DNA from 2 places in the Phycicoccus sp. M110.8 genome. Region 1 is predicted to be linked to the other one. Evidence: predicted binding sites of a transcription regulator. Region 1 holds the regulator's gene; the other holds the start of a gene.
What was found. The regulator HrcA, encoded in region 1, represses chaperone genes, less so after heat shock. The targets are predictions, from matches to a motif close to TTNGCACTCGNNNNNNNCGAGTGCNAA.
Positions count from the first base shown of each region.

Region 2: a site for HrcA is predicted at 10,431-10,457, ahead of groES (co-chaperone GroES). Genes of this name have one in related genera too.

Region 1 is NZ_JAWDIC010000001.1:156,584-171,131, forward strand. Features, by position in the region: gene RKE38_RS00765 (Gmad2 immunoglobulin-like domain-containing protein) at 1-884, shown strand, start outside; gene RKE38_RS00770 (16S rRNA (uracil(1498)-N(3))-methyltransferase) at 888-1,631, opposite strand; gene yidC (membrane protein insertase YidC) at 1,641-2,450, opposite strand; gene RKE38_RS00780 (hypothetical protein) at 2,535-2,840, opposite strand; gene dnaJ (molecular chaperone DnaJ) at 2,893-4,017, opposite strand; gene hrcA (heat-inducible transcriptional repressor HrcA) at 4,097-5,128, opposite strand; gene RKE38_RS00795 (DUF3097 domain-containing protein) at 5,325-6,203, shown strand; gene RKE38_RS00800 (DUF4870 domain-containing protein) at 6,337-6,726, shown strand; gene hemW (radical SAM family heme chaperone HemW) at 6,752-7,981, opposite strand; gene RKE38_RS00810 (ornithine cyclodeaminase family protein) at 8,377-9,324, shown strand; gene RKE38_RS00815 (tyrosine-protein phosphatase) at 9,335-10,132, shown strand; gene RKE38_RS00820 (hotdog fold domain-containing protein) at 10,136-10,624, opposite strand; gene lepA (translation elongation factor 4) at 10,662-12,500, opposite strand; gene RKE38_RS00830 (MFS transporter) at 12,689-13,936, opposite strand; gene RKE38_RS00835 (M48 family metallopeptidase) at 14,118-14,548, shown strand, end outside.
Region 2 is NZ_JAWDIC010000001.1:951,769-966,316, reverse strand. Features, by position in the region: gene alr (alanine racemase) at 1-171, shown strand, start outside; gene RKE38_RS04515 (alpha/beta hydrolase) at 168-1,358, shown strand; gene tsaE (tRNA (adenosine(37)-N6)-threonylcarbamoyltransferase complex ATPase subunit type 1 TsaE) at 1,372-1,857, shown strand; gene tsaB (tRNA (adenosine(37)-N6)-threonylcarbamoyltransferase complex dimerization subunit type 1 TsaB) at 1,857-2,516, shown strand; gene rimI (ribosomal protein S18-alanine N-acetyltransferase) at 2,513-2,968, shown strand; gene tsaD (tRNA (adenosine(37)-N6)-threonylcarbamoyltransferase complex transferase subunit TsaD) at 2,965-4,014, shown strand; gene RKE38_RS04490 (glycoside hydrolase family 3 N-terminal domain-containing protein) at 4,119-5,378, opposite strand; gene RKE38_RS04485 (nucleoside hydrolase) at 5,525-6,508, shown strand; gene RKE38_RS04480 (ribokinase) at 6,508-7,332, shown strand; gene RKE38_RS04475 (hypothetical protein) at 7,344-8,054, opposite strand; gene RKE38_RS04470 (THUMP-like domain-containing protein) at 8,270-9,499, opposite strand; gene RKE38_RS04465 (GNAT family N-acetyltransferase) at 9,536-10,345, opposite strand; gene groES (co-chaperone GroES) at 10,602-10,895, shown strand; gene groL (chaperonin GroEL) at 11,036-12,652, shown strand; gene RKE38_RS04450 (hypothetical protein) at 12,738-14,264, shown strand; gene RKE38_RS04445 (RNA-binding S4 domain-containing protein) at 14,261-14,482, opposite strand; gene RKE38_RS04440 (WhiB family transcriptional regulator) at 14,502-14,548, opposite strand, start outside.

The DNA.
Region 1 (14,548 bases):
GGACGGCCGCACCCGCGACGACGGGACCCACCACGTCGCAGGCCACGCCCGCACCGTCGGGCAGCAGCCCGTCCGCGCCGGCGTCGGCAGTCACCTCGGGGAGCGCGACCCTCACGGCCGGCCCGGGGCCCACGACGCTGCCGGTCTACTTCGTCGGGCCGCAGGGCGGTGACAAGCCCGCCTACGGGTTGTACCGCGAGTTCGTGCCCGGCCCGGTGACCAGCGGGGACGCCGCGGCCAGGGCCAAGGCCGCGCTCGGGCTCGCGCTGCGCCCGCCGACCTCCACGACCGACGCTGCCTACCTCGCGCCGTGGGCAGGGCAGTCCATCCGAGCGGTCACCGTCACGCCGAAGCTCATCACCGTCGACCTCGCCGTGCCCGGCGACCCCGCCGCGGCGACGACGGCCGGAGTGCGACGGCTGGCGGTCCAGGAGCTCGTCTGGACGGCGCAGGCAGCGGTCCAGAAGGGCAACGTCCCGGTCCGCTTCACCGTCCAGGGCAAGGACACGAAGCTGTTCGGGTCCATCGCGACAGCAGGCCGCACGTTCACGCGTCCGTCGTCGGACCGGCTCTACGAGGACCTTGCCCCGATCTGGGTCACGTCGCCGAGCCGCGGGCAGCTCGTGTCCGCGACCACGCCGCTCACGGTCACCGGGCAGGCCATCGTCTTCGAGGCGACCGTGAGCTGGGAGCTCTACCGTGACGGCGCCAAGGTCAAGGGCGGGCACACCATGGCCTCCGTGGGTGCGCCGCAGCAGGGCTCCTACTCGATCCAGCTCGGCACCCTGCCCGCCGGCAGCTACTCGATCCGGGTCTTCGAGCCCAGCCAGGCCGACGGGCAGTCGGTCGTGGCCGCCAGGACGGTGACCTTCTCGGTCCAGTAGGTCTCAGCGCCAGCGGCCGGCCGCGCTCAGCACCGCGAGCGCGGCCGGCCCGGCGCTGGAGGACCGCAGCACGGTGTCGCCCAGCCGGACGGCCACCGCGCCGGCCGCCTCGAGCGCGGCCACCTCCTCGGGGGTGATGCCGCCCTCGGGCCCGACGACGACGACCACGTCGCCCTCGTCCGGCAGCGCCTGGCTCGCCAGGCTCGTGGTGGCGTCCTCGTGCAGGACGTATGCCGCCGCGGCGCCGGCGACCCGGGCCGCGAGCGCCTTCGTCGTGGCCAGCTCGGCGACGACGGGCACCCTGGCCCGGCGGGACTGCTTGGCCGCCGCCACGACGGTCGCGACCCACTTTCCCCGGGCCTTCTCCCCGCGCTCGCCGCGCCACTGGACGATGCACCGGGCTGCCTGCCACGGGACCACCTCGTCTACGCCGCACTCGGTCGCCGCCTCGACCGCCTGGTCGTCCCGGTCCCCCTTGGCCAACGCCTGCACCAGCACGAACCGGGGCCGGGGTTCGGGGACCTGCTCGACCTCGAGGACCCGCAGGTCCAGCTCCGCGCGGCCGGCGCCGGCGACCTCGCACACGAGGCGCCTGCCCGCTCCGTCGGAGAGGAGGACGCGCTCGCCCACGGTGATCCGGCGCACCGTCGCGGCGTGCCGCCCCTCGGGGCCGTCGAGCAGCACGGCTCCACCGGGGGCGGCGGAGGCCACGAGGGCCGGGTCGACGAGGAAGAGCGGCAGCGTCACGCGGCCAGCCTAGGCAGTCCCCGCAGCCGCGCGACGCGCCGCTGCCGGGGAGCCCGGGGTGGGGGCGAACCGCCAGACCAGGCCCTGCTGCACGAAGGTCCACAGGTTGTTCAGGAACCAGTACGCGACAAGACCGGCCGGGACGACGCACGCGGCGGCGAGGACCCCCACCGCACCCAGCGCCGGGATCCACCGCTGGACCGTCGTCAGCAGGTCGGGCTGGCCGGTCGTGTCGGTCATCGGCAGCGTGAACCACCGGGACGTAGCGAACGAGAGCAGTGCCGACGCGAGCGCCACGACGACCAGGGTGGCGAGTCCGACGGGGTCGTGGCCGAGCTGCACCAGCCGGCTCGACAAGTGCAGCCCCACGAGCGACGCGGATGCCGCAGATGCGACCAGGCCGGCGTCGAGCGCGCCGAGCGGGTGGCCGGCCGTGACCTGGCTGATGACGCGGTACAGAGCGAGCAGCAGTGGCAGCTGGAGCAGCGTCGGGGCCAGGCCCCACCGTGCGACGCCGTGCTCGGCATGGATCGACCGGCGCTCGGCCTGCAGCGCCCGCAGACCCTCCGCGTCGAGCCGGCCGGCATACCGCTCCTGCAGGGCAACCAGCTGTGGTCGGGCGTGCGCCCGGGCATGGCTGTCGCGCACCCCGCGCAGGACCAGGGGCACGGTGAGGCCGCGCACGGCCACGACGAGCAGGGCGATGGCGGCCAGCCAGGCGGCGGCGGACCCGGGCGCGAGGCCGAGGGAGGTCGCGAGGGTGTGGGCCCCGGCCAGGACGGCGGCGAGGGCATGGCTGATGGGTGTGATCGGGTTCATGGGTCGAGCTCCTCTGCCCGGGAGACCGGGCGGTCGGTGTGTGGGGTCGGCGGAACCGTCCGCACACCGGGAGGGCGCGGACGGTCAGCGGGACCCGGGAGCTCGGGGACGCCGGGGCCGGCGCGGGACGTCGACATGGAGCCAGGAGGGCGTGGCCGAGACGGGCCGAGACCCGTCGGTCGGACGCCGCACGGCTGCCAGGGCCGGCACCGGCACGTGGACCCGCGCGACCGCGGTCAGCGCGAGCAGCGCCGTGCCCAGACCGGCGACGAGCACGGCCTGTGGCACCGACCCGGTGGTGCCGGCCACACCGAGCAGGACGACGGTGACTGCGCTCGACGCGACGAGCAGGAGGGCGGCGTGCCTCAGCCGCTCGACGGTGGTGTCCACGCGCCCCTCCTCCCCAGTCGTGGTGCTGGCCCCAGCGTACGCCGGAGCGGGCTCAGCGGCCCTTGAACGCCTCGCGCAGCTTGCCGAACAGGCCCTGGTTGGCGGGGGCGAGCCGTCCCTCGGGGCGCTCCTCCCCGCGCAGCCCCGCGAGCTGGCGCAGGAGCTCCTCCTGCTGCTCGTCCAGGCGGGTCGGGGTCATCACGTTCGCGTGGACGATCAGGTCGCCGCGGCCGCCGCCGCGCAGGTGCGTGACCCCCAGCCCGCGCAGCGTGACCGCGTCACCGGCCTGGGTGCCCGGCTTGACCTCGAGCTCCTGGGAGCCGTCGAAGGTGTCGAGCTTGAGCGTGGTGCCGAGCGCGGCTGCGGTCATGGGCAGCTCGACCGTGGCGTGCAGGTCGTCCCCGCGACGCTGGAACGTCGCGTGCGGGCGGACCGACACCTCGACGTAGAGGTCGCCGGCAGGGCCGCCGCCCTGGCCGACCTCGCCCTCGCCCGTCAGCTGGATGCGGGTGCCGGTGTCGACGCCGGCGGGCACCTTGATGGTCAGGGTGCGGCGGGTGCGGACCCGGCCGTCGCCGGAGCACTCGAAGCAGGGGCTGACGAGCACCTCGCCGTACCCCTGGCAGGTCATGCAGGGACGGCTGGTCATGACCTGCCCGAGGAACGACCGCTGCACCTGCTGGATCTCGCCCCGGCCGCCGCAGACGTCACAGGTCCGGCGCGAGGTGCCCGGCTGGGCGCCGTCGCCGTGGCAGGTCGAGCAGACGACAGCCGTCTCGACCGTGAGCTCCTTCTCGGCACCGAACACGGCGTCGGCCATGTCGATGTCGAGCCGGATCAGGGCGTCCTGGCCGCGGCGCTGGCGCGAGCGCGGGCCACGCTGGGCGGTGCCGGCGCCCGCGCCGAAGAACGCGTCCATGATGTCGCTGAACGAGAAGCCCTGGCCGAAGCCGGCGGCCCCGGCGGCGTACGGGTCGGCGCCCATGTCGTACGAGCGGCGCTTCTCCGGGTCGGAGAGCACGTCGTACGCCTGGGACACCTTCTTGAACTGCTCCTCCGCCTCCGGGCTGGGGTTGACGTCCGGGTGCAGGGTGCGGGCCTTCTTGCGGTAGGCCCGCTTGATGTCCTCGGCGGTGGCGTCCCGCGAGACGCCGAGGTCCTGGTAGTAGTCGTTCACGAAGATCCTTGTCAGTGGTGCATCGACACGGTCGGGGAGCCGGCGGCGGTGACGGCCCCGCGGGAGGTGGACCCGGCGCTCACTGCGCGAGGATCCGGGAGACGTAGGTGGCGACCGCCCGCACCGAGGCCATGGTGGTCGGGTAGTCCATGCGGGTCGGCCCGAGGACGCCGAGCCCGGCGACGAGATCGGCCCCGGTGCCGTACTCGGTCGAGACGACCGAGGTCGACTGCAGCCCGGCGAACGGGTTCTCGTGGCCGATCCGCACGGAGACGGCGTCGGAGGTCTCGCGCGCGGTCCCGAGCAGCTTGAGCAGGACGACGTGCTGCTCGAGCGCCTCGAGGACCGGCCCGATGGTGAGCGGGAAGTCCGTACCGACGCGGGCGAGGTTGGCCGTGCCGGCGAGCACGACCCGCTCCTCGCGCTCCTCGACGAGGGCGTCCTCCAGCGACTGCACGACGGCGCGCACGAGGTCGCGGTCGGCGGGGTCGAACTCCTCGGGCAGCGACGACAGGGCTGCCGACGCGTCGACGAGGCGCTCCCCCACGGCGCGCGCGTTGACCTTGGCCCGCACGAGGCCAAGGGTGGCCTCACCCTCGGGGGTGCTCAGGTCGGCGGTGGTCTCGATGACCCGCTGCTCGACCCGCCCGGTGTTGACGATGAGCACGACCATGAGCCGCCGGCCGCCCATGGGCACGAACTCGATGTGCCGCACCGAGGACCGGGTCAGCGAGGGGTACTGCATGACCGCGACCTGACGGGTCAGCTGGGCCAGCAGCCGCACCGTCCGGTCGACGACGTCGTCGAGGTCGACGGCGCCCTCGAGGAAGTGCGCGATCGCGGCGCGCTCGGCTGCGGACATCGGCTTGACCGAGCTGAGCCGGTCGACGAACAGGCGGTACCCGGCGTCGGTCGGCACGCGTCCGGCGCTGGTGTGCGGGGCCGCGATCAGCCCCTCCTCCTCGAGCACGGCCATGTCGTTGCGGACCGTCGCCGCGGACACCCCGAGGTGGTGGCGCTCGAGCAGCGCCTTGGACCCGACCGGCTCGGACGTCTCGACGTAGTCCTGGACGATGGCGCGCAGCACGGCGAGGCGACGTTCTTCGCTCATGGCGCTCCTGTCGTTCGGCTGGCACTTCGACCGCGGGCGGGGCCGTCCGCGGCAGCTCCCCACGTTGGCACTCACACCCTCGGAGTGCCAAGTCTATGTCGTCCGGCGCGTCTGGGCCGCATCGACCGGCGCACCTCGGCCGCATCCACCGGCGCGCCCCCGTGGCCGGCCGGCGCACCCGGCATACCCTTCCCCGGTGCCCGACCGCTATGGCTCCGACGTGCTGTCCACCGACTGGCGCAAGCCCCCTCGCGGGCGCGCGACGGAGGTCGAGGCCGAGACCGGTCTCGTCGTCGAGGACGTCGAGACCGGCTGGTGCGGCGCGGTCGTGCGCGTCGAGAAGGCGGGCGGCATGCGGGTCGTCCACCTCGAGGACCGGCGGGGCCGGGTCAAGGGCTTCCCGCTCGGCCCGGGGTTCCTGCTCGACGGCGCCCCGGTCGTCCTGACGCCCCCGACCGCAGCCGCCCGGGCGCAGCTCGCGGCGGCGAAGCAGGCCTCCTCGCGCACGGCCTCGGGGTCGCGCGCCGTCGAGGGCGTGCGCGCCAAGGTGGCGAGCGGGTCCCGGATCTTCGTCGAGGGCCGGCACGACGCCGAGCTCGTCGAGAAGGTCTGGGGCGAGGACCTGCGCATCGAGGGTGTTGTCGTCGAGATGCTCGACGGCGTGGACGACCTCTCTGCCGCGATCCGCGACTTCTCCCCCGGCCCCGGCCGGCGGATGGGCGTCCTCGTCGACCACCTCGTGCCTGGCACGAAGGAGCACCGGGTCGTGGAGGAGGCGCGCCGCTTGCAGCCGTATGCCGGGCACGTGCGCATCCTGGGCCACCCCTACGTCGACGTGTGGCAGAGCGTGCGACCCGAGCGGCTCGGACTCGGCGCGTGGCCGGTCATCCCCCGCGGCACGTCGTGGAAGCACGGCATCTGCGCCCACCTCGGCTGGGCGCACGACAGCCAGGCCGACATCGCCCGGGCGTGGAAGCAGATCCTCGGGACGGTGCGCAGCTACGCCGACCTCGAGCCGACGCTGCTGGCCAGCGTCGAGGAGCTCATCGACTTCGTGACCGAGCCCGGCCACTGACTCCTGCCGGCCGGTGCTCGGGGTCGCCCCTCAGGGTCGGCCCTGACGCTGCCCTGACCGCACCCCGAAACGGGGATGATCGGCGTCCGTCATGCGCTTCACTGGGTGAAGGCACCATCCACGGAGGAGAGACATGACCGCCTCACCGCAGTACCCGCAACAGCCCGCGCAGCCCATGTCGCAGCAGGAGGAGAAGACCTGGGCCACCCTGACCCACGTCATCTCCGGCGTGGCCATGGTCGTCAGCGCCGGCACCCTCGGCTTCGTCGCCAGCCTGATCATCTACCTCGTCTACCGCGACCGCGGCCCGTTCGTGCGGGCGCACGCCGCCAACGCGGTCAACGTGCAGCTGACGGCCCTCATCGGCCTCATCGTCTCGGGCGTCCTGATGATCGTGCTCGTGGGCTTCGTCCTCTACCCGATCGTGGTCGTCGCCGCGGTGGTCATCCACGCGATCGCCGCCATGCGCGCCAACGCCGGGGAGTGGTACGACCCGCCGTTCACCATCCGCTTCGTCAAGTGAGCCGGCTCGGGCGCACGCTCGGGAGCTAGCGCAGGCCGAGGAGCCGTCGCACGACGGTGTCGGCCAGCAGGCGGCCCTGCCTCGTCAGCACCACCCGCTGGCGGCGCAGGGCCGCTGCCGCGTCCACCAGGCCGTCGACGATCAGGCCCGCGACGGCCGTGCGGCCCTCGTCGCGCAGGTCCGCGAGAGGCAGCCCGTCGACCAGCCGCACCCCCAGCAGCACCCGCTCGTCGTAGCGCTGCTCGGCGGTCAGCGTCTCCCGGCCGTGGGCGGGGCTGACCCCCTCGGCGACGCGACCGGCATACGCGGTGGGGTGCTTGACGTTCCACCAGCGCACGCCGCCGACGTGGCTGTGGGCGCCGGGGCCGATGCCCCACCAGTTGCCGTCGTCCCAGTAGCCCTCGTTATGGCGGCAGCGCGCGTCCGGGCGGCTTGCCCAGTTGCTCACCTCGTACCAGTCGTAGCCGGCCGCGGAGAGCACCTCGTCGGCCAGCTCGTACTTGGCGGCCTCGTCGTCGTCCTCGGGCGCGGCGACCTCGCCACGGCGCACCTGGGCGGCGAGCCGGGTGCCCTCCTCGACGACGAGCGCGTAGGCCGAGACGTGGTCGGGCTGCAGCGCGACGACGGCGTCCAGGCTCGTGCGCCAGTCCGCCATGCTCTCCCCCGGCGTGCCGTAGATGAGATCGAGGCTGACCTGCAGGCCCGCGCCGCGCGCCGCGTCGACGGCGCGGGCGACGTTGGCGGGGTCGTGGGTGCGGTCCAGGGTCCGCAGCACGTGCGGCACGGCCGACTGCATCCCGAGCGAGACGCGGGTGAAGCCGGCGTCGGCGAGGACGGCGAGGGACTCGGGTGTCACCGAGTCGGGGTTGGCCTCGGTCGTCACCTCCGCGTCGTCGGCGAGCCCCCACTGCTCCCGTATGCCGTGCAGCATGCGGGCGAGGTCGCTGGCGGCAAGCATCGTCGGGGTGCCGCCGCCGACGAAGACCGTCCCGACCGCGGGGACGTCCGCCCCCAGGACGTCGCCCGCCAGCGCCAGCTCCTTGAGCGCGGCATCGGCGAAGGTGGAGACCCCGGCGCCGTCGGCGCCGAGCTCGAGCAGCGTGTAGGTGTTGAAGTCGCAGTAGCCGCAGCGCACCCGGCAGAACGGCACGTGCAGGTAGACCCCGAACGGCCGCTCGACGAGGGTCGCGAGCGAGGCCTCCGGCAGCCGCCCGTCGGGCGGCGCGGGGTCGCCGTCGGGCAGGGCGCTGGGCATGGACCCCATTGTCTCAGGGGTGTCAGGCGGTCCCGTCCGCGGCCACGGGACCGGTTGGCGGCACCACCGGCCACTGACCTCGTCCCACCCGTCACACCGCGTCCGGCGTGTCCCGGCGACACGCCGGACGCCCCTGAAAAAGGGCCTCCCACCTGCGGGAAAGCCCTTGTGGAGCGGCGTGCCGGCGACTAGAAATAGGGGCACGCCCCCACCTCGGTGGGAGCGCCGACCCGGACCTCGGTCCGAGTCGTAGAGGGCCTCGGAAACTCATACTTTCCGAGGCCCTCACCTATGTGCCCCCTCCTCGTGTGCCCGTCCCCGTGTGGGCCGTCCTCGTGTGGGCCGTCCTCGTGTGCCCCGCTCGCGTGGGGGCCGGCTCCGCGTAGGTTCGGCGGGTGCGCTTCCTCACCGACGCCGACGTGGCGGCCCTCCTCCCGACGCCGCTCGAGACCGTCGCCCTGGCCCGCGAGGCCCTGGTCGCCCGCGCGTCCGGCGACGTGGAGGTCCCGCCGAAGCCGGCCGTCCACACGGTGCCCGGCAGCTTCGCCAACGCGATGCCCGCCGCGTGGCCCGCGCGGAACCTGCTGGGCTGCAAGTGGATCACGATCTTCCCGGACAACCCGGCCGCCGGGCTCCCGACCGCCGACGGCCTGATGGTCGTCAACGACGGAGCCACCGGGCGGACCCGGTGCGTCATGCAGGCCGGGGTGCTCACCGCCGCCCGGACCGCGGCCGTGTCCGGCGCCTGCGTGCAGGCACTCGCGCCCGCCGGCGCTGCGGTGGCCGTCACCGGCGCCGGCGTCCAGGCGCGGTCGCACCTTCGCGTCCTGGCAGCCCTCGGCCACACCGACGTCCGCGTCTACTCGCGGCGGGAGGAGGCGCGCCAGGAGCTGCACGAGTGGGCCGCCGGCGAGGTGCCGGAGGTGCACCTGCGCTGCACCGACGACCCGGAGCGAGCGGTGCGCGGTGCGGTGGTCGTGGTGACCGCCCTGGGCATCGGGGTGCAGGGGGCCCACCTGGACCCGTCGTGGGTGTCGCCGGACGCGCTGCTGCTGCCGCTGGACTACGCGACCTCGGTCGGCCCCGACCTGGCCACGGGTGCGGTGCTGGTCGCCGACGACGTCGACCAGTTCGAGGCCGTCAGGGCGACCGGTCGTCTCGGCAGCTACCCCGCACCCGGCGACTGGACCGGCGCGCTGCTCGGGCGCGGCCGACCCGCCCACGGCCGGGTCGTCTGCCAGAACCTCGGCAACGGCCTCAGCGACCTCGTCGTGGCGTCCGCCGTCGCCGACGCGGCCGAGGCGTCGGGTGCCGGACACCTGCTCGACACCGAGGGCACCTAGAGTCGGTGGGGTGAGCACTCCCGGCTGGATCGACCTCGACGGCGTCGTCAACATGCGTGACGTGGGCGGCCTCCCGACCACCGACGGCGGGAGGGTGGCCACCGGCCGCCTGCTGCGCTCGGACAACCTCCAGGACCTCACCGACGCCGACGTCCGGCACCTCGTCGAGCGGGTGGGCGTCACCGACATCGTCGACCTGCGCAGCGACGTCGAGGTGCGGATCGAGGGCCCCGGCCCGCTCCAGGTCCGCGAGCTCGCCACCCACCACCGGCACTCGCTCTTCCGCGACGACGAGGTGGAGGTCAGCGCCGAGGACGCCCTCGTCCTCCCGTGGTCGAAGTCGGCCCGCACCGAGCGCCCGAAGCCGCCGCGGCGCGACGACGACTACTGGGCCAGCCACTACCTGGGCTACCTCGCCGACCGCCCCGACTCGGTGCTCGGCGCGCTGCAGGTCGTGGCGGAGAGCCGTGGCGCGACGATCGTGCACTGCGCCGCGGGCAAGGACCGCACCGGCACCGTGGTCGGTCTCGCACTCTCGGTGGCCGGCGTCTCGGACGAGGACGTCGTCGCCGACTACGTCGCCACCGGTGAGCGGATCGAGGCGATCGTGGCGCGCCTCATGGCCCGGCCGGCATACGAGGAGGTGCTCCGGGACCAGCCGATGAGCCACCACCTGCCGCGCCCGGAGACCATGGAGCGCATCCTCGCCGTGCTCGCGGAGCGCCACGGCGGCGCGGCCGGCTGGCTGCTCGAGAACGGCTGGAGCGAGGACCAGGTCGCCCAGCTGCGCGGCCGCCTGCGCGACTGAGCCTCAGGCCGACGGGCGGACCGGTGTGCCGGGCTTGTCGGTCACCCAGAGGCGGACCACGCCCTCGACCACGGTCGTGCCGTCGGACCGCACGCCGCGCACCCGCACCGGCACCTCGGTGTCGCCCGCCCGCTCCCAGTCGGCCGGGTCGGTCTCGGCGACGCAGGTGATGTCGGACGTCGCCTTCGCGGTGTAGGCGACCTCCATGCCCTTGGGGATCCAGCGCCGCGTGGGCGGGATGCTCGCCTCGGCCAGCGCGCCCATCGCCGCCTCGAGGCCGTTGCAGATCGCGATGACGTGGACCGTGCCGAGGTGGTTCTGCACCCGCCGGCGCTTGCGGACCGTCAGCACGGCGCGGTTCGGCTCCAGGCTCACGAACCGCGGGCGGGCCGAACGGAAGTAGGGCGCTGCCTGCTCGAAGACCAGCGAGAACAGCCGGTTCCCCTGCGGGTATGCCGCGAGCCGCCGGTAGAGCGCGTAGGTGTCGACCATGCCGCCGATGTTACCGCCCGGTAACCCCAGGCTGGCGCTACTTCTTGGACTTCTCGGTGTCGCTGGACAGGGCTGCGATGAAGGCCTCCGGCGGGACCTCGACGGTGCCGATGCTCTTCATCCGCTTCTTGCCGGCCTTCTGCTTCTCGAGCAGCTTGCGCTTGCGGCTGATGTCACCGCCGTAGCACTTGGCGAGCACGTCCTTGCGGATCGCGCGGATGTTCTCACGGGCGATGATCCGGGCGCCGATCGCGGCCTGGATGGGCACCTCGAACTGCTGCCGGGGGATGAGGTCCTTGAGCTTGCTGGCCATCATGACGCCGTACGCGTAGGCCTTGTCCTTGTGGACGATCGCCGAGAACGCGTCGACGGTCTCGCCCTGCAGGAGGATGTCGACCTTGACGAGGTCGGCCTCCTGCTCGCCGTCGGGCTCGTAGTCGAGCGAGGCGTACCCGCGGGTGCGCGACTTCAGCTGGTCGAAGAAGTCGAAGACGATCTCGGCCAGCGGCAGGGTGTAGCGCATCTCGACGCGGTCCTCGGACAGGTAGTCCATGCCGCGCAGGCTCCCCCGCTTCTGCTGGCAGAGCTCCATGATCGCGCCGATGAACTCGCTCGGCGCCAGGATCGTGGCCCGCACGACCGGCTCGGTCACCGAGGCGACCTTGCCGTAGGGGAACTCGCTGGGGTTGGTGACGACGATCTCCTTGCCGTCGTCCATCGTCACGTCGTAGACGACGTTGGGCAGCGTCGAGATGAGGTCGAGGTTGAACTCCCGCTCGAGCCGCTCGCGGACGATCTCGAGGTGCAGCATCCCGAGGAAGCCGATGCGGAAGCCGAAGCCGAGCGCCGCCGACGTCTCCGGCTCGTACACCAGCGCGGCGTCGTTGAGCTTGAGCTTGTCGAGGGCGTCGCGCAGGTCGGGGTAGTCCGACCCGTCGATCGGGTAGAGCCCGGAGAACACCATCGGCTTGGGGTCGCGGTAGCCGCCGAGTGCGTCCTTGGCCGGCTTGGACTGGTTCGTCACCGTGTCGCCCACGCGCGACTGGCGCACGTCCTTCACGCCGGTGATGAGGTAGCCGACCTCGCCGACGCCGAGGCCCTTGGAGGGCACCGGCTCGGGGCTGATGACGCCGATCTCGAGCAGCTCGTGCGTCGCCCGGGTCGACATCATCTGGATCCGCTCGCGCGGGCTCAGGTGGCCGTCGACGACGCGGACGTAGGTGACGACGCCGCGGTAGGTGTCGTAGACCGAGTCGAAGATCATGGCCCGGGCCGGGGCGTCGGCCACGCCGACCGGGGCGGGCAGCTGCCTGACGATCTCGTCGAGGAGCGGCTCGACGCCCACGCCGGTCTTGCCGGAGACCTTGAGGCAGTCCTCGGGGTCGCACCCGATGAGCCCGGCCAGCTCGTCGGCATACTTCTCCGGCTGCGCGGCGGGCAGGTCGATCTTGTTGAGGACCGGGATGATCGTGAGGTCGTTCTCCATGGCGAGGTAGAGGTTCGCCAGGGTCTGCGCCTCGATGCCCTGCGCCGCGTCGACGAGCAGGACCGCGCCCTCGCACGCAGCCAGCGACCGCGAGACCTCGTAGGTGAAGTCGACGTGCCCGGGGGTGTCGATCATGTTGAGCGCGTAGGTCGTGCCCTCGAGCTCCCACGGCATGCGGACGGCCTGGCTCTTGATCGTGATGCCCCGCTCGCGCTCGATGTCCATGCGGTCGAGGTACTGGGCGCGCATCGCCCGCTCGTCGACGACGCCCGTCATCTGCAGCATCCGGTCGGCCAGGGTCGACTTGCCGTGGTCGATGTGGGCGATGATGCAGAAGTTCCGGATCAGCTCCGGCGGCGTCGCGGCAGGCTGCAGCGCGGTGCGGGCCAGGGGGGACACGGGTGCTTCGAACCTCACGAGGACGTCGGACGGACGGATCGACCCATCCTCCCATGCGCCGGGGTATGCCGGTGACGCCCCACCCGTGCTCGCGTCACCCCAGCCAACGCCCCGAAGTCCGGGACTTCGGTCTCTCGTGGGGCGTTTGACGCCGAAGTCTGGGACTTCGGCGGGGCCGGTCAGGCAGCGTGGGTGCCCGACCGGCCTGTCCGGCGGTCGAGGGCGAGCGACCACAGGGCGATGCCGACACCCAGGACGGCGAGGATCGCCCCGACGCGCGACGGCCACTCGTAGCCCAGGCCCGCCGCCAGCACGATCGACCCCAACCAGGCACCGAGGGCGTTGGCGATGTTCAGGGTCGAGTGGTTGAGCGCGGCGGCGAGTGCCTGGCCCTCGTGCGCGACGTCCATGAGCCGCGTCTGCAGCATCGGGACGAGCACGCTCGGCAGCAGGCCGAGCAGGAAGACCGCGACGAGCGCCAGGGCCTGCGACGCCTGCACGGCCGGCCCGAAGAGGGCGAGCATGACGGCAATAGTCACCAGCGAGAGCGTGATGCCACGGAGCAACCCGACCCGTGACACCGGCCCGGACAGCATGGCCCCGGCGGTCATGCCCACGCCGTACAGCGCCAGGATCAGCGGGATCGTGGCGCTCGAGAAGCCCCCGAGGTCGGTCATCGTCGGCGCGATGTAGGAGAACGTCGCGAACATGCCGCCGAAGCCCACGGTCCCGATACCGAGCGCGAGCCACACCTGCGGCCGCTTGAGCGCCGACAGCTCCGAGCGCACGGACACCCCGCCGTCGGCCGGGCAGAACGGCACCCAGCGCCACACCGCGAGCACGGTGACCAGGGCGATGACGCTCACCGCGGCATACGGCCACTGCCACCCGTAGGCCTGGCCGAGGCGCGTCGTGAGCGGGACGCCCACGATGTTCGCCACGGTGAGCCCCGCGATCATCATCGACACCGCCCACGTACGGCGGTGCGTCGGGACGAGCGAGGCGGCGACGAGCGAGCCGACGCCGAAGTACGCACCGTGCGGCAGGCCGGAGAGGAAGCGCGCGACCATGAGCAGGCCGTAGCTGCCGGCGAGCGCCGACAGGCCGTTGGCCACGGCGAACCCCAGCATCAGCCACAGCAGCAGGGTCTTGCGCGGCAGCTTCGACCCCAGGGTCGCCAGCACAGGGGCACCGACGACGACGCCCGCGGCATACGCCGACACGACGTGCCCGGCGGTGGGGATGTCGATGCCGACACCGTCGGCGACCTGCGGCAGCAGTCCCATGGTCACGAACTCGGTGGTGCCGATGGCGAAGCCGCCCACGGCCAGCGCCAGCAGGGCCAGCCGCATGTGCGCCGGGTGGACCTCGGGACCGACGGGGTCGACGGGGTCGATGACGGGCACGGCGGTCTGGGCGTCGGTCACGCGAGGTCCAACGGGTCGGTCTGCGCGTCGCATTCCCACAGCGTCGGGGTGAGGACCCCTCGCGCGCCCGGGCGTCCACGGGATGACGCACGGAAGGTCCTCGGGATGAGGCCGGGGGGTCCACGGGATGAGGAGGAACCCGACATACGATCGGGGCGACCGCGCACAGATCGAGGGGACCATGGCCGAGCAGACCCAGTACGCACCGCCCGTCGGCCCGACCGGCCCGATGCCCCCGATGTTCCCGCCCGGGTACCGCAAACGAGTCCGCACGCACCTGCGCCACCCGCTGGAGAACCTCTGCCTCGTCCTGGTGCTGCTCGGGTCCGTGCTCGTGTGGACGTTCGCGGGGTACGAGGTCGCGTCCGCGATCGTGGAGCGGCGCCAGCCCGACCCGTACGCCATCTTCTTCCTGGCCGCGCCCGTCATCGTCTACTTCGCGCGCGGCCAGCTCTACGCCCAGCTGCGGCTCAGCGGCGTCAAGATCACCCCGACGCAGTACCCGCAGGCGCACCAGATGCTCGTCGAGGCCGCCGCCCACCACGGCCTGCCGAAGCTGCCCGACGCCTACGTCGTCCTCGGCAACGGCATGATCAACGCCGCGGCGTCCGG
Region 2 (14,548 bases), 800 kb from region 1:
GCCGACAACGCCGCCGTGGCCGGCGACGAGGCCGTGCTGTTCGGCGTCGGGGCCTCGGGTGAGCCGACCGCCCAGGACTGGGCCGTCGCAGCCGGGACCATCAACTACGAGGTCGTGACCCGGGTCGGCGCCCGGGTGCCGCGCGTCTACGTGGGCGGTGAGGACCTGTGAGCCCCGCGAACCGAGGTCTCGTGGGGCTCGGCGTCGGCCTGGCCGCCGCCGGCGTCGCCACGGCCGCGGGCGTCGCCGCGCGGCAGGTCCGCGGGGAGCGGCAGGCGCGGCTGTCCGTGCTGTCGCCGCACGGGACCTACACCCACACCGCCGACCGCGAGATGCAGATCCTCGCCGACGACGGCGTGAGCCTTCACGTGGAGGTCGACGACGGGAACCCGGCCGCCGCCTCGCCGGGCAAGCCGACCGTCGTCTTCTCGCACGGGTACACGCTCAGCCTGCGCAGCTGGGTGCTGCAGCGGCGCGCGCTCGTCGAGGCCGGCTACCGCGTCGTGCTGTGGGACCAGCGCAGCCACGGGCGGTCGGCGCTCGCCCCGGCGGAGTCCTGCACCATCGACCAGCTCGGCCGCGACCTGCACCGGGTCGTGCAGGAGACGGTCCCGGACGGCCCGCTCGTGCTCATCGGCCACTCGATGGGCGGCATGACCGTGATGTCCATGGCGGAGCAGTTCCCCGAGGTGGTGCGCGAACGCGTCGTCGCCGCGGCGTTCGTGGCGACCAGCGCCGGCGGGGAGAACATGCTGACGCTGGGCTTCGGCCAGTTCGTCGGCCGGGTCCTGGGCCGGCTCGGGCCCCGTTTCCTGTCCCGGCTGGGGACGCGTCAGGCGCTCGTCGACACCGCCCGCCGCGTCGGCCGCGAGGTGGAGGACCTCATCGTCGAGCGGTACAGCTTCGCCTCGCCGGTCTCGCCCGAGACCGTGCGCTACACCGCGGACATGATCATGGGCACGCCGCTGCAGGTGATGGCCGACTTCCTGCCCTCGATCGACGTGCACGACAAGCGCAAGGCCCTCGCCCAGTTCCACGGCATCGAGACCCTCGTGCTCAACGGCGCCCAGGACCTGCTCACACCCCCGGCGCACTCCGAGGCGATCGTGCGGCTCGTCCCCGGCGCCGAGCACGTCGTCGTCGAGGAGGCCGGGCACATCATCATGCTCGAGCACCCCGAGGTGCTGGACGAGCAGTTCCTCTCCCTCATCGAGCGGGGCATGCGCGCGGCCGAGGCCGGCGTCCCCGTCGAGGGCAAGCCCCGCGTCCGCCGCACGCTCACGGACCTGGCCAAGAAGCGCCGGGTCGCCGACGCGCGGCGGACGCCCGCACCGCGCCGGAGGTCCCGTCGTGCCTGAGTCCTCGCCCGCCGTGAGCTGGCAGTCCTGGTCGGTCACCAGCCCGCCCCTCGTCGCTGCCGAGGACACCCGAGCCTGGGGCGAGCGGCTGGGTCGCCTGCTCCGCGCCGGCGACCTCGTCGTCCTGACCGGTGAGCTCGGCGCCGGCAAGACCACCCTGACGCAGGGGCTGGCCGAGGGGCTCGGGGTGCGCGGACCGATCACGTCGCCCACCTTCGTCATCGCCCGGGTGCACCCGTCGCTGGTCGGCGGACCCGCCCTCGTGCACGTCGACGCCTACCGGCTGGGCGGGTTCGCCGAGCTCGACGACCTCGACCTCGATGCCTCGCTGGAGGACTCCGTGACCGTCGTCGAGTGGGGCCACGGCCTGGCCGAGGACCTCGCCGACGACCGGCTCGAGCTGGTCCTGAGGGGCGAGGACACCCGTACGGTCCGGCTCGACGCGCACGGGTCCCACTGGGACACCGACGCGCTCGCGACCCTGGCGCAGGAGGCCTGATGCTGCTGCTCGCGATCGACACCTCGACCTCGGCGATCACCGTCGCCGTGCGCGACGACAGCGGCACCCGTTGCGCCGCCACGGTCCTCGACGCCCGCGGCCACACCGAGCACGTCACCCCGCTGGTCGAGCGCTGCCTCGACGAGGCCGGGTGCACCCCGGCCGACGTCACGGACGTCGTGGTGGGCACGGGGCCCGGCCCCTTCACCGGCCTGCGCGTCGGCATCGTGACGGGCCTGGTGTTCGGGCACGCCCGCGGCATACCGGTCCACGGCGTGTGCAGCCTCGACGTCCTCGCCGCGCAGGCGCGCGGCCTCGTCCAGGGCGACGACCTGGTCGTGGCGACCGACGCCCGCCGCAAAGAGGTCTACACCGCCCGGTATGCCGTGGAGCCGGCCGGCGTGCGCCGGCTCACCGAGCCGCACGTCGACCGCCCGGCCGACCTGCCCGAGGACCTGCGCGCCCTGCCGACGGCAGGGCGGGGACCGGTGCTCTACCCGGACCTGTTCCCCCACGCGGTGGACGTCCTCGACGTCGACGCGGCCGTGCTCGCCGAGGTGGCCGCCGCGCGGATCGCCGCGGGGGAGCCGATGCCGGTCGAGCCGCTCTACCTGCGCCGGCCGGATGCCCTGACGACCGCGGAGCGGGCGCAGCGGTGAGGGACGTGCACTGGACCGACATCCCCGCGCTCGACGCCCTCGAGCAGCGGCTCTTCCCCGACGACGCGTGGTCGCAGGCCACATGGTGGTCCGAGCTGGCCGGGCGGCCCCGCCGGTCCTACGTCGTCGAGCAGGACGAGTCGGGTGCGGTGGTGGCGTACGGCGGGCTCGACCTCGGCGGTGACGTCGCCGACGTCATGACCATGGCGGTCGCCCCCGAGGCGCAGGGCCGCGGGCTCGGGCGCGCGGTGCTGGAGGAGCTCGTCGCGCGGGCACGCGCCGACTCCGCCGAGCACCTCATGCTCGAGGTCAGGGCGGACAACGCGCCGGCCCGAAAGCTCTACGACAGCAACGGATTCGAGGTGCTCACGGTGCGACGCCGCTACTACCAGCCGGGTGACGTGGACGCGCTCGTGATGCGTCGCGTCCTCATCGAGGAGGTGCCGGCATGATCGCCGACCAGCCGCTGGTGCTCGGCATCGAGACGTCCTGCGACGAGACCGGTGTCGGCATCGTCCGGGGCGAGACCCTGCTGGTGGACGCGATCGCCAGCAGCGTCGACGAGCACGCGCGGTTCGGCGGCGTGGTGCCCGAGGTTGCCAGCCGCGCCCACCTCGAGGCGATGATCCCGACGATCGAGCGCGCGACCCGTGACGCCGGTGTTCGCCTGGCCGACCTCGACGCGGTGGCGGTCACCTCCGGCCCCGGGCTGGCCGGTGCGCTCATGGTCGGTGTGGCTGCCGCCAAGTCGCTCGCGGTCGCGCTCGGCAAGCCGCTCTACGGCGTGAACCACCTCGCGTCGCACGTCGCGGTCGACATCGTCGAGCACGGTCCGCTGCCCGAGCCGACCCTGGCGATGCTCGTGTCGGGCGGCCACTCCTCGCTGCTGCTCGTCCCCGACGTCACCTCCGAGATCACCTCGCTGGGGTCGACGATCGACGACGCGGCGGGCGAGGCGTTCGACAAGGTCGCCCGAGTCCTCGGCCTGCCGTTCCCGGGCGGCCCGTACATCGACCGCGCGGCGCGGGAGGGGGACCGGGTCGCGATCGACTTCCCCCGCGGACTGACGACCGGCAGGGACCTCGAGCGCCACCGGTTCGACTTCTCCTTCTCCGGGTTGAAGACGGCCGTCGCCCGCTGGGTGCAGGCCCGGGAGGCGGCCGGTGAGCCGGTGCCGGTGGCGGACGTCGCCGCGTCGTTCCAGGAGGCCGTCACGGACGTGCTCACGCGCAAGGCGGTCGCCGCCTGCAAGGAGCACGGCGTCGAGAACCTGCAGATCGGTGGCGGCGTGGCTGCCAACTCGCGCCTGCGGGCGATGGCCCAGGAGCGCTGCGACGAGGCGGGCATCGCGCTGCGGGTGCCGCGTCCGGGACTGTGCACCGACAACGGCGCGATGGTCGCCTCCCTCGGCGCCCAGATGGTGCTCAAGGGCCGCACGCCCTCTGACCTCGCCCTGCCGGCCGACTCCTCGATGCCGGTGACCGAGATCCAGTCGTAGCGGTCGAGGCCGGAACTGCGCCCACCTCCCGGGTTCGGGGGTGCTGGAGTGGGACATGCATCACCCCTGCACCCCCAAACCCGGGATGGCAGGGGGCTGGAGAGTCAGTTGCAGCTGACGAGCTTCAGGTCGGCCTTGAGGTCGAGCACGCGCGCGGCCGCGGCGTCGACCTGCGCGGCGAACGCCGGGGCCTTCCGCTTCGCGGCGATGGCGGCCAGCATCGTCGACGCCTGGCCAGCCTCCGCGGTCAGGACGATGTCGCCACCGGCGGCGATGAAACGAGTCGCCCGCTGCCCCACGGGAATCGCAGCGACGGCCTTGGCAGCCCCGACGTCGTCGGTGATGACGACGCCGTCGTACCCCAGCTCGCCCCGCAGGAGCCCCGTGACGACCGCCCGGGAGAACATCGCCCGGTTGTCGGGATCGATCCGCGGGTAGTGCGCCGAGGAGATCATCACCAGCGGCGCGCCCGCCGCGATCGAGGCCCGGAACGGCGCGAGGTAGGGGTCGTCGCCGTCGGTCGTGGAGTCGGTGGTGCCGACGGTCGTGACGTCGGTGTTGCCGGTGATGCGCCCCAGGCCCGGGAAGTGCTTGGCGGTCGGGGCCACCCCGGCGGCGAGGGACCCACGGACGAAGGCCGCGGCATACGTCGCGTTGGTGGTGGGCGAGCCGGGGGCGAAGTCCCGGCGGTAGCGCCCGATCGGCTGGTTCGCCGCGCCCAGCGAGGTCGGGACGGTGTCGGCGACGGGTGCGAGGTTGAGGTTGACCCCCGCACGCAGCAGCTCGCCCGACCAGGTCGTGACGTTGCGCTGCTCGGTCGCCGGCGACGTCGTGGCCTGGGTGCGTGCGGACGGCATGCGGGTGAACCCGGGGCCGCGCAGCTGCTGGACCTGGCCGCCCTCCTGGTCGGCGGCGACGAGCAGGTCGCCCCCGGCCGCCGCCTGGAGCCGGGCCGAGACCGCCCGCACGGTCGCCGAGCCGGAGGTCCAGCCCCCGAGGTAGATGACCCCCCCAAGCCCTTGGCGCCGGACCTGGGCGGCGAGCGCGCGCGAGCTGCCGGTGGGCTGCAGCCCCACCATGAGGAGCTGGCCGGCCCGCTGGGCGGGGGTGAGCTTTGCGGCGAGCCGGGTGCCGCAGGACGGGGCGGCCGTCGTCGTGGAGGAGCTCGGGGGCGACGTACGGCTCGGCGTGCCCGTGCCCGTGCTGGTGCCCGTGGTCGGGGAGCCGGGGCTCGTCGGCGCACTCGAGGCCGAGGTGGTGCCCGAGCCGCCACCGGTCCCGCTCGTGCACCCCGCGGCCAGCGCCAGCACCAGGGCCGCGGCGCCGGTCCCGAGGACCGGTCGGGGTCGGCGCGTCGAGGTCATCGCACGAACCTATCCCGGCCTGCGCCCCCGACCGAACCGGCACCGACCCTCCCGGCCGACCGCAGGCGTCCCGACCGCACGCGTCCCGACCGCACCGGCACCGACCGGGGCCGCCTCGTCCGCAGCTGCTCTGGCAGGATCGCGGCATGGCTCTGCCGGTCGTGCTCGACGTGGACACGGGCGTCGACGACGCGTGCGCCCTGTTGCTCGCTGCACAGCACCCCGCCCTCGACCTGCGGGCGGTGACCTGCGTCGGCGGGAACGCCCCGCTCGAGGTGGTGGTGACGAACACCCTGACCGTGCTCGACGTCGTCGGCCGGCAGGACGTCCCGGTCGCGGCGGGGGCAGCGCTGCCCCTGCTCGAGGACCCTGTCGACGCCCGGCACGTCCACGGCCGCGACGGGATGGGCGACCTCGACTGGCCACGGTCCACCCGAGAGCCGGACCCGCGGCACGCCGTGGAGCTGCTGCGCGACGTGCTCCTGGCGGCCGCCGTGACGGGCGACCCGGCCGACCGGGTGACCCTCGTGCCGCTCGCGCCGCTCACGAACGTCGCGCTGCTGCTGCGGACCTACCCGCAGGTCGCCGCGGGCCTGCGCGAGGTCGTCTTCATGGGCGGGGCCGCGGCCGAGGGCAACGCGACCGCGTCCGCCGAGTTCAACGTCTTCCACGACCCCGAGGCCGCCGCGATCGTGCTCGACGCCTGCGCCGACCTCGGGATCGCCGTCACGATGTACGGCCTCGACGTGTTCTACGAGCCCCGCGTCTCCCGGGCGTCGGTCCAGCCGCTGCTCGACGCCGCCGCGGGGGACGGCGCGGACCTCGCGGCCCGGCTCATCGCCTTCCAGTGCGACCGGTTCGGGGCGGACTCGGCGACCATCGGCGACGCCGGAGCGGTGTGCGCCGTCATCGAGCCGGCCGGGGTCACCCGGGCCACCCTGCCCGTCCGCGTCGAGCTCGCGGGCACCTGGTCGCGGGGCCGCACCATCGTCGACCGCCGCGACTGGAGCGGCGGCCTCACCCACGACCCGCACGGCCGCGCGCGGTCCGAGATCGACGTCTGCCTCGAGGTCGACGCCCGGCGCTACGCCACCCTCTGGTTCGACACGGTCACCGGCGGCCTGGGCTGATGGGTCGCGTCCTCGTCCTCGGTTCCCTGAACGTCGACCTCGTCGCGTCCGTGGACCGCCACCCGCGACCGGGCGAGACCGTGCTCGCCGACCCGGACCTGCGCCGGTTCGCCGGGGGCAAGGGCGGCAACCAGGCCGTGGCAGCGGCTGCCGCCGGCGCCGGCGTGACGATGGCCGGCGCGGTCGGCGACGACGGTGCCGGCACGGCATACCTCGACCGCCTGCGGGCCCACGGCGTCGACGTGGCGCAGGTCGACGTCGTGCCCGGCGTGGCCACGGGGCAGGCGTGGATCACCGTGGACGGCGAGGGGGAGAACGCGATCGTCGTCGTCCCGGGCGCCAACGCCCGCGCGACGACGCCCGACCTCGCCGGCTGGGGCACCGGCGACGTCCTGCTGCTCCAGCTCGAGGTGCCCCTGGAGGTCGTGGCGGCAACCGTCCGGGCGGCCCACTCCCGCGGTGTGCGCGTGGTGGTCAACGCCGCGCCGTATGCCGCCCTACCGCACGACGTGGCGGCGCTCGCGGACCCGCTCGTGGTCAACGAGCACGAGGCGATGCTGCTCGCCGACGGCGACGTGCTGCCCGGGTCGCTGCTCGTGACCTTCGGGGCGGCCGGGTGCTCCTGGGACGGGGTGCGGCACGAGGGTGTCGCCGTGCCCGCCGGCGAGGTGGTGGACACGACCGGGGCGGGCGACGCCTTCTGCGGCGCGCTGGCCGCCGCGCTCGCGGACGGTGCCGACCGGGTCGAGGCAGTGGAGCGGGCCTCGCTGGCCGGTGCCGACGCTGTGCGCAGGCTCGGGGCGCAGCCGGACCCCGAGCTCTGAGGGGAGCGGCGTCAGTTCACCGAGACGTGGACGTGGTCCATGTGGTTGGCGGTGGGGCTGCCGCGGTCGGACATGGCCTTCCACGTGCCGCTGCTGGGGTACCAGATGCGCTGGTACCAGATGACGTACTTCACGTTGAGCTCGGCGGCGTGCTGCATGACGTAGGCCGCGACCGCGTCGCCCTGGGCCCGCGAGCTGATCATCGTGTCCACCGCGTTGCCCGTGCCGTGGTCCATGTCGCCGGCCCGGAAGCCGCCGTAGGTGTGGATCTCGGGGAAGTGGTCGCGGATCGCGTTGAGGACGATGAGGCCGTGCTGGGTCAGTCCCAGCTCCGGGCTCAGGCCCGTGCGCCGGATGCCGCGGGAGGCGGCGGTGTCGGCGCGGTCGGCCGACGCAGCCTTCGTAGACGGGGAGGCGCCACGGCGTGCGGTCGCCTCGAAGCCGATGAGGCCGTAGGTCTGGGGCGCGGTCAGGGCGGTCTCGGGGGCGCGCACCGTGGTGGCGGCGACGGGCCGCGGGGCGTCGGCAAGGTCGAAGACGGGCGCCGCCGTCATGGGTCCCGACCACGCGCTCAGGGCGCCGACCGCGGCGACCAGGCCGCCGGTCGTCTTGAGCAGGCCGGCGCGCGTGGGGCGCAGGAGGGCGAACAGCAATGGCCGCGGCAGGGGGCGGGGCGCGGCAGGAGCGCGGTGTCGTCCGGAGCGGGTGGGCTGGTCGGGCATGAGGTGGCAGTTCCTGGTTGGCGGGGGGACCAGCGGTCACCGTACCGAAGGGCCCGCCGGGTCACAAAGAGGTCACGGCGAGTCGCTGTGGACGCGCCGGACGCCGTGGCAGTGCCTGTGGACGAAGGCGTTTGACGGCCGGTCCGTGGCCCGTCGCGAGCCGCCGGTCGCCTCCCGCCGCGGCCCGCGCCCGGCCGGTCTCGGACCCGCCCCGTTCAGGCGGGTCGGACGATGAGGGCCACCTGGTTGCTGCGCACGCGGGTCAGGACGACGGTCGCCTCCGACGAGCCCTTGGCCGGCAGGCGCAGCTGGCGGCGCAGCAGGTCCGCGTCGACGGACACCCCGCGCTTCTTGACGGTGAGCCGGTCGAAGCCGTGGTCGCGCAGCCACCCGCGCAGCGCCTTGACGTTGAACGGCATCGCCTCGACGACGACGAACCTCCGAGCGAACGGCACGTCCTCTGCACGGTCGGCGCTCACGTAGCCCACCCCCTCGTCGAGCTCGCACCCGTCGACGGCCGCAGCCACCGCACCCACGAGCCCTGCCCGCAGCACGGCCTTGTCGGGTTCGTAGAGCCACGAACCCACCGCACCCAGCGACGCGACCCGCTCGTGCTCGGGGGCGTCGGCCTCGGTCACGACGACCGGGGCTGCGCCGGGGCGCAGCAGGGCCGCCGTCCGCCCGGGGGCCTGTGCCAGGGGCCCGAACCAGACGGCACACTCCAGCACCTCGCCGGACAGGGAGGTCCACTGGGCCTCGGCCCCCGCGGGCAGCGCGTGGTGCGGGAACGCAGGCGCCAGCTTCACGCCCGTCGCGGGCAGGGCGCGGGCGATCTCCTGCACCTGCTCCCAGCTCGGCGTCATGGACTCGAGGCCGAACACGCGGCGGGTGCGCCCGTGCACGTCGGCGACCCCGGGCGTACGCCGCGCCGGGTCCAGCCACGCGCCCACGCCACGGGCGCCCTCACCGGCCGGCGGGACGAACTCCTCGACCCGGCCCTGGACCGCCGTGGACTCGGGCCAGTGGCGCAGGTTGACGGCGGCGATGGCCGCCGTCACCTCGTCGGCGTCGATGGCCCGGACCCGGAGGTCGAGTCCGGCCATCGCCATGGCGTCCGCACCGATGCCGCAGCCGAGGTCGTGGACGGTGGAGATGCCGGCCTGCCGGAAGCGCTGCGCGTGCCGAGCCGCCACGCTCAGTCGGGTCGCCTGCTCGAGGCCGTCGGAGGTGAAGACCATGCCCTGGGCGAACTCGCCGAACTTGTCGACGGCGCGGGCGCGCAGCCTCGACTGGTTGAGGGCCGCAGCGACGAGGTCGGCGTCGAAGCCGACGCCGCGCAGGCGGTCCTGCAGCGACAGCGCCTCCTTCTCGTCGTACGGCGGGAGCGACTGGAGCAGGCCCCACCCCTCGCCGGTGGTGAGCCGTCGCAGCAGGGCCAGGTCCATGCGCGGCATTGTTCCCTACCGCGCGCGAGGGGTCGGTCAGCGGTCGCGGCGCCACTCGTAGGGCGTCGTGGTGGTGACCTTGACCAGCCCCGACTGCTCCAGGATCGGGCGGGAGAACTCGGTCGAGTCGCTGTTGACGTACCGCTTGCCGTGGCGCAGGGCCGACCCTGCCCGGGCCGACGTCAGCGCGCGGTAGATGCCCCGGCCACGCCACTCCGGACGGGTCGCCCCGCCCCAGATTCCCGCGAACTCGGTGCCCTCGACCGGCTCGAGCCGGCCCGCGCTCACGACCTCGCCGCCGGCCTCGGCGACCCACATCTCCATGTCGTCGCGGGTGCGCAGGCGGTGGAAGATCTGCTGCTCCATCTCGGCGGCGAGCTCGGGGGAGTCGCCGAACACCTCGGCCTGCATCGCCAGCATCCGCCGGACGTCGTCCTCGTCGCTGACCTGCCGGACGACCACGCCCTCGGGCAGCTGCACGTCGTACGCGAGCAGCCGTGCCTCGCCGACCATCACCGACTCCGGCTCGTCCGGGACGAATCCGCGCGCGACGAGGGCGTCGTGCAGCCCCGGCGCGTGGTCGTGACCGCGCGTCTTCCACTCCACCCGCACGATGGCCGGGTCCTGCTCGTAGTGCGCGTGCGCCGCGTCGACGAGCTCGCGGACGCGCTCCTCGGTCGCGGGCTCACCGTCGGTGTCCAGGCTCCGGTACGTGATGAAGCCACGCCCGCCGAGGTAGGTGGCGCAGGCCAGCGGCCCGATCCGCTCGACCGCGACGGCCGAGGCGACCTCGACGCGGAGCTGCTCGTCGTAGGCGCGGAGCAGGGCGTCGGGGGAGTCGGTCACGGGCGCCACCCTGCCGCAGCGGGCTCGACCCGCTCAACCGGATATCCGGGCCGTCGTCCGCCCACGGCGAACGTCGCGACACGGGTTGGCACTCGAGTTGACCGAGTGCTAACAGGGTGCCTAGATTTGCCGTTGGCACTCCGGTTCGCCGAGTGCTAACGCAGGAGCAGGCCGACCCCCGCGACGGCGGCCGAACGACTGCGACGCACAGCATCCACCTGTCCACTCCGACATTCCCGAAGGGGAGGTCACCATCGTGTCGGTTTCCATCAAGCCGCTCGAAGACCGCATCGTCGTCAAGAGCGTCGAGGCCGAGCAGACCACCGCGTCCGGCCTCGTCATCCCGGACACCGCGAAGGAGAAGCCCCAGGAGGGCGAGGTCCTCGCGATCGGCCCGGGTCGCATCGACGACCACGGCAACCGCGTCCCGCTCGACGTCAACGTCGGCGACCGCGTGATCTACAGCAAGTACGGCGGCACCGAGATCAAGCACGGCGGCGAGGAGTACCTCATCCTCTCCGCGCGCGACGTCCTCGCCGTCGTCGGCTGACGACGCACCACACACAGCACGCCCCGGCGGGCCCCGCTGGGGTCGCGCGCGGGGCGTGCTGCGTTGTGCGCAACGCACCCTTCCCGCGTATGCCGGCAGCTCGGCATACCGCCGAACTTCACTGAGAACGAAGGACTTTCATGGCCAAGACGCTGGAGTTCAACGACTCCGCTCGCAAGTCGCTCGAGCGCGGTGTCGACGCGCTCGCGAACGCCGTCAAGGTGACGCTCGGCCCCAAGGGCCGCAACGTCGTCATCGACAAGAAGTGGGGCGCCCCCACGATCACGAACGACGGTGTCACCATCGCCCGTGAGGTCGAGCTCGAGGACGCGTACGAGAACCTCGGCGCCCAGCTCGCCAAGGAGGTCGCGACCAAGACGAACGACGTCGCGGGTGACGGCACCACCACCGCCACCGTGCTCGCGCAGGCCATGGTCAAGGAGGGCCTGCGCAACGTCGCCGCGGGTGCCGCCCCGTCCGGCCTCAAGCGCGGCATCGACAAGGCCGTCGAGGCCGTGTCCGACCAGCTGCTCAAGGTCGCCCGCGAGATCGAGGGCAAGGACGAGATCGCCCAGGTCGCCGCGCTCTCCGCGCAGGACCAGACCATCGGGTCGACCATCGCCGACGCCTTCGACAAGGTCGGCAAGGACGGCGTCATCACCGTCGAGGAGTCCTCGACCGCGACGACCGAGCTCGAGTTCACCGAGGGCATGCAGTTCGACAAGGGCTACATCTCGCCCTACTTCATCTCCGACGCCGAGCGCATGGAGGCCGTGATCGAGGACGCCTACGTCCTCATCAACCAGGGCAAGATCTCCGCGATCGCCGACGTCCTCCCCGTCCTGGAGAAGGTCGTCAAGAGCGGCAAGCCGCTGCTGATCATCGCCGAGGACATCGACGGCGAGGCGCTGTCGACCCTGGTGGTCAACAAGATCCGCGGCACGTTCAACGTCGTGGCCGTCAAGGCCCCCGGCTTCGGCGACCGCCGCAAGGCGATGCTGCAGGACATGGCCGTCCTCACCGGTGGCCAGGTCATCTCCGAGGAGGTCGGCCTCAAGCTCGACCAGGCCGACCTCGACGTGCTGGGCCAGGCCCGCCGCGTCGTCGTCACCAAGGACACCACCACGATCATCGACGGCGCCGGCTCGGCCGACGACGTCACCGGGCGGGTCAACCAGATCAAGGCCGAGATCGAGCGCACCGACTCCGACTGGGACCGCGAGAAGCTCCAGGAGCGCCTCGCCAAGCTCGCCGGCGGCGTCTGCGTCATCAAGGTCGGCGCCCACACCGAGGTGGAGCTCAAGGAGAAGAAGCACCGCATCGAGGACGCGATCTCCGCGACCCGCGCGGCCATCGAGGAGGGCATCGTCGCCGGTGGCGGCTCCGCCCTCGTCCACGCCTCCTCGGTCATCGACGGCCTCGGCCTCGAGGACGACGAGAAGGTCGGCGCCGCGATCGTGGCCAAGGCCGCGGCCGAGCCGCTGCGCTGGATCGCCGAGAACGCCGGCATGGAGGGCTACGTCGCCGTCTCCAAGGTGCGCGAGCTCGAGGTCGGCAACGGCCTCAACGCCGCGACCGGCGAGTACGTCGACCTGGTCAAGGCCGGCGTCATCGACCCGGTCAAGGTCACCCGCTCCGCCCTGCGCAACGCCGCCTCGATCGCGTCGATGGTCCTCACCACCGACACGCTCGTCGTGGAGAAGAAGGAGGAGGAGCCCGAGGCCGCCGGCGGTCACGGGCACGGCCACGGCCACTGAGCCAGCCGCCTCCCTGCTCGCGAGGGCCCGCTCCCACTCCGGTGGGGGCGGGCCCTCGCCGTGTGCGACATTGGAGAGGTCGCCCGTGCGCCACGGGGTGCGCGGGCGCGGCGAGGTGGTCGCGATGGAGCGGTATGCGTCCGCGCCGGGTTTCGAGGAGTACGTCGAGGCCCGAGGCGTCGACCTGCTGCGCACCGCCTGGCTGCTGACCGGCAGCGACGAGGGCGCACGACGGCTCGTGGGTGCGGCGCTGGCCCGGGCGTGGCCCCGCTGGGCCCACCTGGCGGACGTCGGGGCCGGTTCCTACGACGCGGAGCTGCGCCGGGTGCTCGTCGACCTGCACCGGCACGGGGTGCGTCGGGTTGTCGTGGCAGGGGGCGCGGCCCCGGCCGACGACCGCAGGGTGCTCACGGCGCTGCTGGCGCTGTCGCCCGCCGACCGGGCGCGGGTCGTCCTGGCCCTCTTCGACGGACTGGGTGATGCCCAGCTGGCCGCCGCGCTCGACGAGCCGGTGGCCGCCGCCCGCCGCCGTCGCGACGCGGCCGTGGGGTCGCTGGAGACGGCCACCGGCCTCGACGCGGCCGGGCTCGCCGCTTCCCTCGACCGACTGGCCCCGGCGTCCCCCTCGCTCGACGGGCTCGCCGGACCCCCGGCCGCGCGCCCGTCCAGGGCTCGCCGGACCGCCGGGTGGGCAGGCGCCGCCGTGGTGCTGCTGGGTGCGGCGGCCATCGCGGCATCCGTCGCCGCGCCCCGCCTGGGGGCGCCCGGACAGCCCACGCCGTCGGTCCACACACCGTCCCGAACAGCGCTCGCCTCCTCCGACTGCGTCCGCCGGCAGGACGCGCCCGTGGTGCCGCCGGGCTCGGGCCTCGGGCCGCCCGGCAACCCGGTGGTCGGCGTCGTGGTGTGCGCGCGGACCGACGACGACTCGGTCTGGACCGGCTACCTGCCCCCGTCGCAGCCGGTGACCGACCCCCGCGCGATCGCCATGGTCGTGCTGACCAGGCGGGACGCCGGGTCCGGGTGCGGCGACGTCCCGCAGGGGCCCGCATTCCGGGTGCTCGTGGAGTCGTCCGACGGGCACGTCGCGACCTACGCGAACGAGAGCCTGCGCTGCAACGGGTGGCCCACCCTGGACAGCTTCTACCGCGCCGAGGCGGAGCAGGACACCGTGCGCGCGCAGGTGCGCTGGGCCGACGGCTTCCTCACCTGCCCACCGGTCTTCGACCCGCGGACGGGCGCGACGGGGGCCGAGCCGCTGCCGCGCGGCACGCGGTTCGACCTGGCGACCCTGTGCCTGCACCCGCTGCCGGTGAGCGGCCGGGTCCCCAGGATGCGCCCGGTCACGAGGCTGGTCCTGGCACAGTCGCAGGTGGCGCAGCTCGACGCCGAGCTGGCGAGCCACGGTTCCACCCGCCAGCCGCGACCGGCGTGCAGCGGGTCCAACGCCCTGTACGTCCTGCGGGTCAGGACCACGACCGGCCGAGTCGTCGACCTGGCAGGGGCCTGCCCGGAGCAGCTCGGTGTCGACTTCGACCGCCGCGAGTGGCTCCGGCTCGGCCCGGCGTCCGCCGCGATGGTCAGCACCGGGCTCGACGTGTCCTACCGCTAGGCGGGGCGGACGACCTGGATGGACTCCCCGGCATATTCCACGGTCTGGCCCGGGCGCACCTGGGTGCCGCGGCGCAGGCAGACGGTGCCGTCGAGGAGGACCTCACCGTTCTCGACCACCGCGCGCGCCATGGCGCCGTCCTCGACCACCCCGGCGAGCTTGAGCAGCTGGCCGAGCCGGATGGACTCGTCACGGATCGGGATCTCGAGCAGGCTCACGACCCCGAGTCTAGGAGCGTCAGCTGGCGGCGGGTGCCGCGTGTCCGGCGTAGTGCGCCTCGCGCT